Regions from separate parts of the Kluyvera sp. STS39-E genome, predicted to be linked through region 3. Evidence: predicted binding sites of a transcription regulator. Region 3 holds the regulator's gene; each other region holds the start of a gene.
The links. The regulator LexA, encoded in region 3, represses DNA repair genes until DNA is damaged. The targets are predictions, from matches to a motif close to TNCTGTATGTACATACAGNA.
Positions count from the first base shown of each region.

Region 1 (3,665 bases), on a different contig from region 3:
AACGCCAGAGCAACAATCGCACTGCTTCACGCTGGCGGCACTGCGGGAATAGTCCTCAAAAGCGAAGGTAGCAAGCTGATGTATAACCAACGGCCTAACCCCGTCGGCGAGCTTGCGCAGCGAGGCCACTTTGTCGCATTTGGTCAGCGCGTACTCTGCCAGCAGCGCAATGGCCCTTTCCCGATCGTTCTGGCTGATGCCCATTTTTCCCAGGAACGCGCTGTAGCCCATAGCTGCTCTTTCTTGCGTCATACCCATGGCAGCCATGATGTCGGTGCCGGTCAATGAATCGGAAGCTGTAGCGCGTGGAGAGTCGCTAATCAGCGTAGATTTTGCGAAGTGGTATTTCACTGTATTTTCAAGGTTCACGCTGCGGCCCTCTTTGGATGTTTGGTTTTATTCTGGTTCTGACTGTGCTTTGCTACTGGCGGCAGTTTGGCGCGCATGACGCTTTCGGCCTGGTACTGAATAATCTGTTCTCTCGTCATGCGGCCTCCCTGCCCTTAATCAGTTTCCGGCGCAGTGCGCTGTAGTGCTTTCTGATGGCTTCGAGTTCTTCAATCGTGTAACGATGCGGGGCGTTGTTGTTTTCGAGCGCTTCGACGCGCTCAACGCCGATTTTTTCGATAAGACCGAGGCGGTATTGCTGCTGATTTGCAGATAGAGCAACGTTGCAGTGGTGACACTGCTTGTGAATATTGTCTTCGTTGTAGCGGAGATGTGACGCCTTCCCGCGTGAGCGGTAGTGGCCAGCCTCCCACTGGACGGTGTCGAACGTACCGCAGCTGATACATGGCAGATCGACATCACGCTCGCGGATGTAGTCGTTGACGACGCGCTGGGTTAAATCTTCCCAGTGCTTTAGCGGCTTAACTGCGGCTTTGCGCTGGCGCCATGCAGCACGCGCCTTTTTCTCAGCTGCGCGCTGTTTGGCTGATTCCTTACGCTGCGCATCCTCCCGGGCTTTTCTGGTCTGCTCCTTGCTATATGCGCTGGCGCACTCGTAACCGCATACAGTCTGCGTGTCGCGTGTCGGGTGGAACCACTGGCGGCATTCTTTATTGGCGCACTTGCGGCGCGGTAGCTTAGCCATGATCAACCCCACGCCTTGTTTTGCCATACACGGCTCGGGCGCGGCGCTTTATCGCCTTCCGGCAGCTGCGCACTGATAGTCCAGGTGATGTTGTCACGGTTCAGGCTGCGCTCAACTTTCACGCCGCGGCGCCGGTAGTTGGCTACCAGCTCGTCGGCCTGTTCGGTGGTGCAGTCGGTATGTTGGAACCAGGAAAATTTCATCGGCATCATCCCCCGAAGCTCATCAGCTGGGCGGCGGCGTTCTCGGCCTCCTGCTGCGTACGGAAAGTCCGGGACAATATCCAGCGCCAGAGAACATCGAGCACAGCCTTGTACAGCTGCTGGAATTCGATTTCGTCCATGTTTGAGAAGGAAATGCTGCGGGGATGTTTACGCAGGGTGTCGTCAGGCAGCCGGATAGCATCGTAATGCCCGGCTTCGACAGTTACCCAGGCACGGTAAGCATCAAAGGATTTACACAGGCTGATGCCATTGGTAACGCGACGGCTAGCAATCTGCTCCAGATACTGTTCAGCAGCATCCAGCAGCGTGCTTTCGTTGCCGCCATAAGAAGACAGGAACTTTGCATACCCGGTCACCAGCTTGCGCTCGTTCGATGAAATGGCGCCGCCGGTTGGTTCCCAGTATTCAAAGCCGAGATTAAGCAGCGCAAAGAATCGGCGATGAAATGCCGGATTACGCACACGTTTGAATTCAGCGACCAGCACGTCGCCGAGCTTGATTTTTGATTGCAGGATTTCGCTGGTCTCGGGCGTCGCCGGGATCAGTATTCCTGAGTGGTGCTTGATTAGTTGTAGTTCGTGCGCCATGGTTTTTACTCCGTGGCGCATAGTCGTCAGGTTCTGGTTGTTCAGGCCAGTTTGCTGATTATGCTAGATGCTACACAAGGCGGTCAATTTTTTGAGGTCATTTCTCTTACGACTTCTCTTAGGGTATCTCGGGACCAGTAATGATCATCCATCCCGAGTTTTCGGCTCACTATCTTCCCTCTGTCTGAAGATAGAATGAATCGGTCACTATCTGCCAAATCAATCGTTAATACTTCGCGGCCACTGGCATCTGTGATGGTCGCTCTAAAGCCTCCAGTTGGAGTTGAGTCAATTGCACTCACAACATTTCCCCCTGAGCGACATCCAGACGCAAAAAGAAATTCCTGGTAGCCGCGCAGGAAGAAATCGCGCATAAGAAATGATGCAGCTACCACGCAAACCAATTAATAAAACCAGTCTTCTGCACTTTCCCACGTTTCTTGCAGGATCTCTTCGATGCGCTGTTTATCGCTGTTTTCACCGCCGACTACGTTCAGCCCATCAGTGCTTGCCCGGCGAACGGTCAGCTTACAGCCTTCATAATTCTGACCTATGCGGCGTGACAGTTCGGCTTCCAGTGCCGGTACTGCGCCATCGGGTAGCTTTTTCTTTTTATCGATTGTGACTTCGACTCTCATACGTCCTCCGCTCGAAATACTGTATAAATAAACAGTACACCCATACGGCACATTTATCAATCCTATAAAGGCATTTTTTGCGAAGGTTACTATGTTGTTTCTAATGAGTTTTTATGATGCCAACAAAAAACCCGCCGGGGCGGGTTCTGGTGTTTTCTGGGCTGTTTTCGGGCTCAAATTATTGGTAGTTCGTCAACTTCGGCGCGTCGTATTACGTTGATCTCGTATGTCATCACGCCAGATACGGTTACATCGTCCAGCACATCACCTTCCAGCGCTTCGCCCTCTTCCGTGATGAGCGACGAGCCCATCAGCTTTGCAAACTGGGTCCGGCCGCAATGAGTGATGAGCACGATATTACCCTGCTCTGCCCTCAGCGACCGATTAATGACCGCATAGCCGGTTGTCGTTTGAATGACTGTGCAGTTAGCATCCATCTGACAAAGGGAATCGACTGTAAGACGTTTTTCTGTGTAGTCGTTTGCTGGGGATGGGAAGGCCATGCGTACACCTCATCGATAAAATTACTGTATATATAAACAGTATTCTTTTATCAAGAAAGCGTCAAGCGGCTTACTTCTTCTCGTTCTGCGATGCCATGTCGAGGTAGCGCGGGTCAGACGCTCTCGGCAAACTAATGCTCTTTTCGCGGTAATATTTAACGCGCTCCATGAAGTATTCGCGCAAGTGCTCTGGCTGCTCACGCGCTACCTGCTCGGCAATAACTGGCTGATTCAGCCGCTCTTTGTAGGCAACACCAGACGCAGCCAGGTCAACGTTAACCTTGTCCTGCTCATCTTTAGTTTTTGCTGCAATGTTGTGCTTCGACATGAAAAAATCCCCTCGGTATTTGAGGGGATTATAGGTCAGGCTGCAATTTGTTTCGACTGGCACAACTCCGGCAGATTAGCCCTCACCAGCGCCTCAGCGAACGGCGGCGGCACCGCATTACCGCATCGCGCAACCTGCTTGTCCTTTGCGTACTTCTTGCCGCTGTAGTCCTGGTCGATGATGTACCACTCCGGGAAGCCCTGCGCCCGGTACAGTTCATGCGGTTGCAGCATACGCATTCCGATATCAACGATGCGGTAAGTGATACCGTCAACCGTGACCAGACCGTCGC
Region 1 is NZ_JBFQGA010000008.1:2,288-5,952, reverse strand. It holds gene AB4K05_RS17805 (antitermination protein) at 1-369, opposite strand, end outside; gene AB4K05_RS17800 (hypothetical protein) at 366-488, opposite strand; gene AB4K05_RS17795 (recombination protein NinG) at 485-1,093, opposite strand; gene AB4K05_RS17790 (hypothetical protein) at 1,096-1,302, opposite strand; gene AB4K05_RS17785 (DUF1367 family protein) at 1,302-1,904, opposite strand; gene AB4K05_RS17780 (DinI-like family protein) at 2,309-2,542, opposite strand; gene AB4K05_RS17775 (hypothetical protein) at 2,716-3,045, opposite strand; gene AB4K05_RS17770 (DNA polymerase III subunit theta) at 3,116-3,373, opposite strand; gene AB4K05_RS17765 (DNA cytosine methyltransferase) at 3,409-3,665, opposite strand, start outside.
Region 1: the regulator LexA is predicted to act here: its motif matches at 2,560-2,579, upstream of AB4K05_RS17780 (DinI-like family protein).

Region 2 (3,665 bases), on a different contig from region 3:
AGATCGAGGTAGTCGGTCTGCAGACGTTTTAGGCTGTTATGCAGTGCATCACGAATGTTCTTGCGGTCTAGCGCCTGGTTTGGACGGATGCCGCTGTCGTTATTACGCGATGGGCCGCTGACTTTCGAAGCAATAACCAGTTTCTCGCGATTACCGTGCTTCGCCAGCCAGTTGCCGACGTAAGTTTCGGTCAGACCCTGGGTCTCCGGGCGCGGAGGAACGGGGTACATCTCAGCGACATCAATCAGATTGATACCTTGGCTGACGGCGTAATCGAGCTGTGCGTGGGCGTCGGCTTCGCTATTCTGTTCACCAAACGTCATTGTGCCCAGCCCAAGGGTGCTTATCTCAAGCGAGCTGTGGGGGATACGGTGGTACTGCATAAGCCGGCTTCCTTTTATCAACAGCGTCAGGAAAGAGTCCTGACAAAGGAATATAAAAATGGCAGAGGGGAAGAAAAAGGGGAAGTAAAAAAATAAAAAAGGCCAGCAGGCGGCTGACCTCGATACCTGAATGAAGAAGGGTATGCGTTTATCGTTTGATGATCTGCGATACATCGTCACGGTTGATCTGCATCTGATTACCCTGCTGATCTTCATAGCTGATAAGGCCAGTATCGTCGTCGACTTCCGGTTTACCATCGGTGAGGATCATTCGACCGTCTTTCGTCGCCATGACGTAATCGCTGCTGCAGCCGGATACTGCAAATGCTAAGCCCACTGCGGAAATCAAAACTGCCCATTTTGTCATCGTTATCCCCTTCTTTAACCGCACTCTCAATAGTCTAGTAATAACTGACCCGGAGAGCAGCATAAAGGGGGAAAATCTTAAAAAAAATAAGACACAGCCCTCAAAAGAGGGCTGTGAGTAACGAATTAGAGCGGGTTTTTCTTGCTTCTCAGGAGGTTGAGGCTTTCAACCGAAATCGAGAAGAACATGGCAAAGTAGATGTAACCTTTCGGCACATGCACATCAAAACTCTCAAGGATCAGCGTAAAGCCGACCAGAATAAGGAATGACAGTGCCAGCATTTTCACCGAAGGGTGACGGTCAACGAACTCACCTATAGAACGTGCAGCAAACATCATCACGCCCACTGCAATCACCACCGCCGCCATCATAATAAACAGATGATCGGACAGGCCCACGGCGGTGATCACCGAATCGAGGCTGAAGATGATATCCAGCAGCATAATTTGCACGATGGCGCCGAGAAAAGAGTGCACGTTGGTTTTCATGCCTTCCTCATCGCCTTCAATCGACTCGTGAATTTCTTTAATCGACTTCCAGATAAGAAATAGTCCGCCGAGCAGCAGGATCAGATCGCGAATAGAAATCGCTTGGCCAAATACGGTGAATAACGGATAGGTCAGCTTTACGACCCAAGCAATCGAGGCCAGCAGCGCCAGACGCATGAACATCGCCCCCATTAAGCCAATTCGACGGGCATGGGCGCGTTGTGCAGTAGGGAGCTTAGCAACAACCAGAGAGAGGAAAATAATATTATCGATCCCCAGAACGATCTCCAGAATGGTCAGAGTGCCAAGCGCGAGCCAAGCATTGGGGTCGGTGATCCATGCAAATAACATTAGGTAAGTCCTGCCAAAAAAAACGAAGTTTAATTGATTTACGTAGAAGTGCGACGCGTTTAAACGCCGACTAACGGCCCCGGAAACAGATCCTTGTTGGAACCGGAGACGTCAAGAGCGTCGGCGTAGCAAAACGGATAGCGAGATGATTATAAGCCCACGGCGCGGCAGGACAAAAAATTAATCTGCTTGCAGCATAAAGTGGCGAGCCAGCAGGGCGGCGGTGAAGTTCTTTTTCAAATAGAAACCGCGCGGCAGCGTCATAATACGCTCACCGTGTGTGCCGATGGCTTCGGTTAGCGCTTTGCTGTTGGCGGCCTTGGGACGCAGTTGCAGCACCTCACCGTGACGCGCGGTAATTCGCTCGACCTGGCCTAATACGATGAGATCCATCAGTTCTTCCCAATCCATCCGCAGCTGCAGCTCCTCTTCGGCACTGGGTGTCCACAAAATCGGTGCGCCAACCCGACGCTCGGCAAGGGGGATGGAGCGTTCACCCTCCACCGGCATCCACAGTACCCGCTTAAGCTTATGACGCACATGGCTGCTCTCCCAGGTTACGCCAGAATTCCCTGTTAGAGGGGCGACGCAGACGAAGGTGGTTTCCAGCGGTCGACCTGCTGCATCAATGGGGATAGTTTTCAGTTCAACGCCCAGCGCGGCGAAATCCTGCTCGGGTTTGCTGCCGGCGCTCGCGCCCAGCCATATTTCCAGCAGAATGCCAATCCAGCCCTTGTCGCGCTTTAAATCCTTCGGTGTCGCGATACCGGCCAGCGCTGCAAGCTCGCCCAGCGAATAGCCAGCCAGACGCTGAGCCTGGGCGAGCAGTTCAGCCTGAGTTTTCGGCGATGCGCGAAGTGGAGCGAGGAGTGACATAATAAAGCGCCTTTTGCTTAAAAAATGAACGACAATTTTGCTGGGTGTGGATAGAGTTTAACTTTTTATGGGTAAATAATTCAACGCAATGATAATAATGAACTTTTTTTGAATATCCACCGCCGAAAAACGGCGATAAAAAAGGTTTCCCAAATCTGGTCACTGGCAATGAACAGGATCTTACACCATGTTATCCACAGAAAAATGGGATAACTGGGGAAAAGCCCCACTACTGTTTCCATTTACAGCCTTGACGTGCGACGAAAATCGATTTTTTGCACAAAAGGTGTCTAAGATGTTGGCACAATCTGTGGATAAAACCGACGTTGTTCGATCTTTCATCAATGGAAGGATCGCCTATGTGACGATCATCACGTTATAGAGTCATACAGGCGGATTAATGCTAATAACATAATGAAAAATAGCATTTTACTGAAAGTCGCTAGCATGCGATTATTCGGAGTGCTCTGGGTTTTCCCTGGGTAAACCCCTACTTCTTCACAACTCTATCCACAGAAAAAGTGAATAAAATCGGCCGCAAGTCGGCTTCGCTGTTTATAACTCTGATGATTACTGTGAGTTATTCAAATGTTATTCGGCATGTAGCAGTGCAATAGAGTGGTTTACCGTTTCCAGCGAGTGTGAAACAATCATTCACATTGAAGCTTATATTGAGGTAGTCCGGTGATTGATGACGATGGCTACCGCCCGAATGTTGGTATTGTAATTTGCAATCGTCAGGGCCAGGTCATGTGGGCCCGACGCTACGGTCAGCACTCCTGGCAATTCCCGCAAGGGGGCATAAACCCCGGTGAGACAGCAGAACAGGCGATGTATCGGGAACTGTTCGAAGAAGTAGGATTAAGTCGTAAAGATGTACGGATCCTCGCTTCGACCCGAAACTGGTTGCGTTACAAGTTGCCAAAACGTTTGGTGCGTTGGGACACAAAGCCGGTTTGTATCGGCCAGAAACAAAAGTGGTTTCTCTTGCAGTTGATCGGCAATGACGCGGATATCAATATGCAGACCAGCAGCACGCCGGAATTCGACGGTTGGCGCTGGGTGAGTTACTGGTACCCGGTGCGCCAGGTCGTCTCGTTTAAACGCGACGTCTACCGCCGGGTAATGAAAGAGTTCGCCAGCGTAGTGATGGCGCTTGCGGAGAGCGCGCCAAAACCGCAAAGCGCGCCTGCTTATCGA
Region 2 is NZ_JBFQGA010000001.1:504,976-508,640, forward strand. It holds gene AB4K05_RS02470 (NADP(H)-dependent aldo-keto reductase) at 1-383, opposite strand, end outside; gene AB4K05_RS02475 (YgdI/YgdR family lipoprotein) at 532-750, opposite strand; gene AB4K05_RS02480 (TerC family protein) at 876-1,589, opposite strand; gene mutH (DNA mismatch repair endonuclease MutH) at 1,770-2,465, opposite strand; gene rppH (RNA pyrophosphohydrolase) at 3,150-3,665, shown strand, end outside.
Region 2: the regulator LexA is predicted to act here: its motif matches at 2,696-2,715, upstream of mutH (DNA mismatch repair endonuclease MutH).

Region 3 (3,665 bases):
TGCCGAGTCGGGCACCAAAGACGGTCACCGCGCCAAAGCACAGCTGAAGCAGCAGCGAACGCAGCATAATGTCGCGGTTCAGCGCCAGTAGCCGTCGAAAGTCACCGAGCCAAGCCGTTTTCAGCATCGCCCATGAAATGCCACGCATGATCAGTACCTTGCGCACCATTCCCAGCCCAACCAAGAACGTTGCATATTCAGCAATCGCCGTTGCCAGCGCCGCCCCCTGCACGTTCATATGCAGCCCCATAACCAGCCACAGGTCGAGAACAATATTCAGCACATTCCCTACCACCAGCAATACCACCGGTGCGCGAGCATACTGTACGCCGAGTAGCCAGCCGAGCAGCACGAGGTTTGCCAGTGAGGCGGGGGCGCTGAGCCAGCGGATTGAGAGAAAACGCTGCGCTTGTTCCAGCACCTCGCCGCTGCCGCCGACGATGGAGAGCGCCAAATGAATCAGCGGGTTTTTGAACAGAATAATCAGCAGACCCGCGCCCAGCGCCAGCAAAAGCGGTTGTACTAAGGCTCGGGCCAGCGCCTGGGGGTCTTTGGCACCAAACGCTTGCGCCGTCAGGCCGGTGGTGCTCATGCGTAAAAACAGCAGCAGCATGAACAGGAAGCTGGTCGCCGTGGCCCCAATCGCCACGCCGCCCAAATAGACTGGACTATCGAGATGACCAATCACGGCAGTATCCACCAGTCCCAGCAAAGGCACGGTGATATTGGAGAAAATCATGGGTAGCGCAAGACGCCACAGGGCTTTATCGGCGGAGGTCAGTAGAGGCATGTGCATGAACCAGAAAGAAAAAAGGCTGCGATACCGAAAGCATCACAGCCATTTGAGAGCGGAGAAGGGTTACAACCACTCACCGTTGCGGATAACGCCAACGGCCAGCCCTTCGATGGAGAAGTTCTGCTGGCGCAGATCGACCACGATAGGGGAAAACTCGCTGTTTTCTGGCAGCAGTTCGACGACGTTACCCTGTTTTTTCAGGCGTTTTACCGTCACTTCTTCGTCAATGCGCGCCACCACAACCTGGCCGTTACGCACATCCTGGGTTTTATGCACAGCAAGCAGGTCGCCGTCCATAATACCAATATCTTTCATCGACATACCGCTGACGCGCAGCAGGAAGTCGGCGCTTGGTTTAAACAGCGATGGGTCGACCTGATAATGGCCTTCAATGTGCTGTTGTGCTAGCAGCGGTTCGCCCGCCGCCACGCGGCCAATCAGCGGCAAGCCCGCTTCTTCTTCCACCAGTAGGCGGATACCGCGAGAGGCACCGGAGACAATCTCAAGAACCCCTTTACGCGCCAGCGCTTTCAGGTGTTCTTCAGCCGCATTCGGGGAACGAAACCCCAAGCGCTGAGCAATTTCCGCACGCGTCGGCGGCATGCCCGTCTGGCTGATATGATCCCGGATGAGATCAAACACCTCTTGCTGCCTGGTCGTTAACGCTTTCATTCCGCCCCCTGGGTGTATATACAGTTATGCTGTGAGTATATACAGCTAGTGTCTATTTTGGAACCATAAAACGCAGGAAATCAGGCAGTTTTCACAGCTTTAGTGGAAATGAGACCACAATAAGATGCCCCAGGTGATAACCGCGACGAAAATCGCCAGCAGCACCGCGGCAGAACCCATATCTTTAGCGCGCCCGGACAGCTCGTGATACTCCGAGCCAATACGGTCAACGACGGCTTCCAGCGCACTATTAAGAATTTCCACTATCATCACCAACAGGACAGAGCCGATAAGCAACACGCGGGTGATAGGATCCACATCCAGCCAGCAGGCAATAATTATCGCCACTAAGGACGCAACCCCTTCTTGGCGGAACGCGGCTTCGTTTTGCCACGCCGCGCGAAATCCTTTCCAGGAATAACCTGCTGCTTTGATAATTCGGGTGATCCCAGTGGTATTATTGGCCATCTCAAGAACCTTTTACGTTATGCGTCAATGACAATGCGTATGTACATCGTTCTTCCCGTCGCCGCTGCGTTCGCCGCGTGGCCGCTACGAGAATCACTTAGTGTATTATTATGGAGCGGTAGAACAGAAATCCTGCCAACTTTCTGATATTCTTGCCGCGCATTTGCATGATTAACCAGAGGCTTTACATCGTTTATGTCCGGCTGGCCAAGAATTTACTACAAATTACTGAATTTACCATTAAGTGTTCTGGTAAAGAGCAAGTCTATTCCCGCAGAACCTGCTCAGGAATTGGGGCTTGATACATCGCGTCCAATTATGTACGTCCTGCCTTACAACTCTAAGGCTGACTTACTGACGCTCCGCGCCCAATGTTTGGCGCACGACCTGCCCGATCCGTTTGAACCGTTAGAAATCGACGGCACCTTGCTGCCGCGCTACGTGTTCATCCACGGCGGGCCGCGCGTGTTCACCTATTACACGCCGAAAGAAGAGTCGATCAAACTGTTCCACGATTACCTCGACCTGCACCGCAGCAACCCAGATCTGGATGTGCAAATGGTGCCGGTGTCAGTGATGTTCGGTCGTTCTCCGGGTCGTGAGAAAGGCGAAATTAACCCGCCGCTGCGTATGCTGAACGGCTTCCAGAAATTCTTCGCCGTCTCTTGGCTCGGTCGCGATAGCTTCGTGCGTTTCTCGCCGTCCGTCTCCCTGCGCCGCATGGCCGACGAGCACGGTACGGATAAAATTATCGCTCAGAAGCTGGCGCGCGTTGCCCGTATGCACTTTGCCCGTCAGCGTCTGGCAGCGGTAGGCCCACGTCTGCCTGCGCGTCACGATCTGTTCAAAAAGCTGCTGGCATCAAAAGCTATCGCCAAAGCAGTAGAAGATGAAGCGCGCAGCAAAAAAATCTCCCACGAAAAAGCGCAGCAGAACGCCATTGCGCTGATGGAAGAGATTGCGGCTAACTTCTCCTACGAGATGATCCGCCTGACTGACCGTATCCTGAGCTTTACCTGGAACCGTCTGTATCAGGGGATTAACGTGAATAACGCCGAGCGCGTACGCCAGCTGGCGCACGACGGCCACGAGATTGTTTATGTGCCCTGCCACCGCAGCCACATGGACTATCTGCTGCTCTCATACGTGCTCTATCACCAAGGTTTGGTGCCGCCGCATATCGCCGCGGGTATCAACCTGAACTTCTGGCCAGCAGGTCCGATTTTCCGCCGTCTAGGTGCGTTCTTTATTCGCCGTACTTTCAAAGGCAACAAGCTTTATTCCACCGTGTTCCGCGAATACCTCGGCGAGCTGTTCAGCCGCGGTTACTCCGTGGAGTACTTCGTGGAAGGTGGTCGTTCCCGTACTGGTCGCCTGCTGGATCCGAAAACCGGCACGCTGTCGATGACCATTCAGGCAATGCTGCGCGGCGGCTCCCGTCCTATCACCTTAGTGCCGATTTATATTGGCTACGAACACGTGATGGAAGTGGGCACCTATGCGAAAGAACTGCGCGGTGCCACGAAAGAGAAAGAAAGCCTGCCGCAGATGCTTAAAGGTCTGAGCAAGCTGCGCAATCTCGGCCAAGGCTACGTCAACTTCGGCGAACCAATGTCGCTGATGACCTACCTGAACCACCATGTTCCGGAATGGCGCGAGTCTATCGACCCGATTGAAGCCGTGCGTCCAGCGTGGCTGACGCCAACCGTCAACAAAATGGCGGCAGAGC
Region 3 is NZ_JBFQGA010000013.1:38,158-41,822, reverse strand. It holds gene dinF (MATE family efflux transporter DinF) at 1-790, opposite strand, end outside; gene lexA (transcriptional repressor LexA) at 860-1,468, opposite strand; gene AB4K05_RS22620 (diacylglycerol kinase) at 1,568-1,936, opposite strand; gene plsB (glycerol-3-phosphate 1-O-acyltransferase PlsB) at 2,132-3,665, shown strand, end outside.

Region 4 (3,665 bases), on a different contig from region 3:
TGGTAGCCACCGAACGCGCCTGCGCCCAGCTGGCTGTTGTGGGTAGAACCGTTGTTGTTCAGGTCACTCTGGTACCAGCCAGTGTCATGGAACTGGGACCAACCCAGTTTACCACCAGCATACCAGGTGTTGTCTTGCGGAGCGGCCTGAGCCACTGAAGCGAAGCCTGCCAGTGCCACTGCAATCGCGATAGCTGTCTTTTTCATTTTTTGCGCCTCGTTATCATCCAAAATTTGCCATGAAGTTCTAAATAGACTCACGGTTAAATCCTTCCACCGGGGTGGGGCTTAGTGAATTACTTAGCAGATATCTGCGGTGTAAGCTGAGCACCCCTGGCGATGTAAAGTCTACAACGTCGTTCGAAACTTACAAGTGTGAACTCCGTCAGGCTTATGAAAAAAAAAGAGTTGTATACGCAATATTTAACAAATATGTTGAGAAATTAAGCAGTGTAAAATACTGGAAACCGCACCAGACAAGCCTTCTGAGAAAAAACCATCAGAAAATCTGGGAGATAAAAAAGTTGCAAAAAAATTACCAGGAATAATCCTAATTTGGCTTAATGGAACAAATTAGAATGAATTTTTAGCCCATTAAATTGTCCAGTGGGGTGTATCGCAGAGCAAACAGGACGCATTATGAACACCATTGCGTTTCCTTCTTCCGCCGCACCCAGCAAACGAGCGTGCTCTTCCGCCGACAGTTCATCCGTTAACCAGCCGATAACAACGCTATAATTACCGGTACGTAATGCGCGAACCATCGACTCCAGCATATCGCACGGCTGCATTTGGCGCAGTTGCATGACTTTTGTTAACGGCAAACCCGATTCTAATACCCATTGGCGGCTTAGTTTCTGCTGTGGGGTCAGCCACAGCTGCCAGCGTGACTGCTGTCCCAGTTGCTGAAGCAATGGCAGCAATAACAACTGTGCCATCATTGGCTGATCTTCACGATAAAGCACTTCGCTAATGAGCGCAGATGACGTGCTTTTCGCAGGAGTGAAAGCATGGGAAGCCGTTGTTGAGACAGCGGCAGAAGAATGATTTACAACACCAGAAGTATACATAGCTAATCCAACCTTGTGGGTTACTGTATGCATATACAGTACTACCCGTCTCACCAAAGATCAACCTCAATTTCTGAAAGTAACTCGCAAAATTGCACAGAAAATGCACGGGATGACAAATACACCTTGCTGTGTAAGGTGAACTTCCCTATGTTGCTTACTATGCGTTTCATTAACAAGTTTAATGTATCCATGCACATGATTATTAAGGATTAATCATGAAAATTATATCGTATAAACGGATTTATCAATCCCAAGAATGTTTCTCAATATTGGGGAAAATCAGGTCACGGGCGCTGTTCGGCGGTTACAGCCTTGCTGTCGACGACGCGGTCTTTGCAATGGTTGCGGAGGGGGAACTCTATCTGCGGATGTGCGAACAAAATGCCACTTATCAGGCTCAACACTCACCGCAATTACTCACATTACGAAAACGCGGGATGCCGTTGCAGTTAAAGTATTTCCACGTTGATGCTGCACTATGGGCGAATGCACCCGCTTTACTGCAGTTGGGTTTATCTTCACTGGAGGATGCTCGGCTAGAGAAATCCCTACAAAGGAAGCCATCACGGTTGAAGGATTTGCCAAATCTCTCATTTCATATGGAGCTGTTGCTGCATGAAGCCGGCGTTATGGATGTACAGGCGCTACGGCAAATTGGGGCGCAAAGTGCATGGCTGCTTCTTCGCCAAATCCGTAAACAGATCGGCATCAATGTGCTTTTTTCGCTAGAAGGGGCGATTACCGGCGTCCACGCTGCTGCACTCCCGGCACTAAGGCGCCAGGAGCTACAGAGTTGGGTGAAAATCTACATTCACAAATGGTAGATAGTTAGGTTCTAGGCCAGAACCTGCTTTTGAAGCCGACAGATTTCTGGAAGCAGTGAAATCATCAAACCGATCTGTTGCAGGACTAATGGCTCTTTGCTGTCTAGGCGAGTATCTAAATGACTAATCCGCTCGGCTAATCCGGTTAATGCCTGCTGAACTCTGTCTTCGTCCGCAGGCTGATGATGTAACGCATCATCGACATAGCAGACGGCATCGTCCAGAAGAGCCAGAACTGTCGGGGTAGTCAATTTTTCGCGGTGGGCGCCCAGCGCGGAAATATAGCTGGTTAAGGTGTGGTTGAGACACAGCAGGCGGAATGCAGTTTCACGCATCTCAGCGGTTACTTTGGGTTCTGTTGACATGTTTGACACGACAGAAGCCAACTCAGCATCGCGGTTATGCGCATCGCGTCGTGCAATACGGTAGGCGAGGCGGTTATCGCGGCCCTGATGATATTGTTCAAGAATAGCATCGAGATAGCGGCAGTTCGCATCGACGGCGCGCTCAAGCACCCGAGGTAAATTGCGGAATTTCCAATCCGGCCAAATAAAACTTACCGCTATCCATGCAATACCACAGCCTATTAGCGTATCAATGACGCGGGGTAGCGCGACTTCAAAACCTTCACCAAGCAGGTTGAAACACAGTAATACCAGCAGTGTGATGAACATGGTCGCGTGAGCATACTGCACATTACGAAAGGCAAAGAAAAGCACGCCGGTGATAACAATAAGTACCAGTTGCCCTTCAAGAGACGGTACGAGCAAGAGTATGGGTAGCCCCAAGGCCACGCCGACGAGTGTACCTATAATACGTAGCGCCAGCCGGTGGCGGGTTGCGTTGTAGTTTGGCTGGCAAACGAACAAGCTGGTGAGCAAAATCCAGTAACCGTGCTGTAGACCGGTTAACTGAATAAAGGCATAGCCCGCGCATAAAACCAGCGACATGCGCACCGCATGACGAAACAGCGCGGATTCTGGCGACATATTGCGGCTAAGCCGTAAGCGAATATCGTCGAATCCATGCAGACTATCATCAGCCAACAGCGTCTCTGTTTCACTCTCCATCTGAGATTGCAGCTGTTCGGACTCAATCGTTGCAAGCTGCGCATCAATGGCGCGCAGGTTGTTAAGCAGAAAACCCATCGCCTTAATTTGTTCAGGCGCAGCACCACTAGCCCGGGCGCGATCGAGTGCCGCGTCCAGATGGGTAAAAGCACGTTCAAAACGTGCATCATGCTGATAAGGAGTACGCAGCAAAATGGCTTTTGCCAGCGCCTGGCAGGCCATTGACTGCATAGAAAGCAGGCGCTGGAAACGGAACATCACGTCGCTATATTGGAAAGTATCGCGCAGTGTTTGGTACTGGATGTGCGATGAACTAGCGCGTTCGTGAATATCCTGAGCGACAAAATAGTAATGCAGCGTTCGACGCGTGCTGCGTTGGCCGCGATCCCCACGCAGGCGAGTTAATAAGGAAACCTTGGTCTGATTTAGTATGGCCATCAGTTGCCCGTTTGCCAGCGCGAGATCATACAGCGGCGCCTGGTCTTCACCGTCGAGGTCCGGGTCAAACAGACGAGACTTTAATTCAAGATAGTGAGCTAACTGCTCATAGCTGCGAGCGAGGTTATCCTGCAGCGGACGGATTGGGAAAATTAAGTGCCCAGTCAGCGTCAGCAGGTTATACCAGATTGCGCCAGCAATCAGCAGCAGCGGCTGCATATACCACTGGCTGTAGAGCGATACGCCCAGCATGGTATAAAT
Region 4 is NZ_JBFQGA010000009.1:170,388-174,052, reverse strand. It holds gene ompA (porin OmpA) at 1-206, opposite strand, end outside; gene sulA (SOS-induced cell division inhibitor SulA) at 560-1,069, opposite strand; gene AB4K05_RS19775 (TfoX/Sxy family DNA transformation protein) at 1,288-1,896, shown strand; gene yccS (YccS family putative transporter) at 1,908-3,665, opposite strand, start outside.
Region 4: the regulator LexA is predicted to act here: its motif matches at 1,091-1,110, upstream of sulA (SOS-induced cell division inhibitor SulA).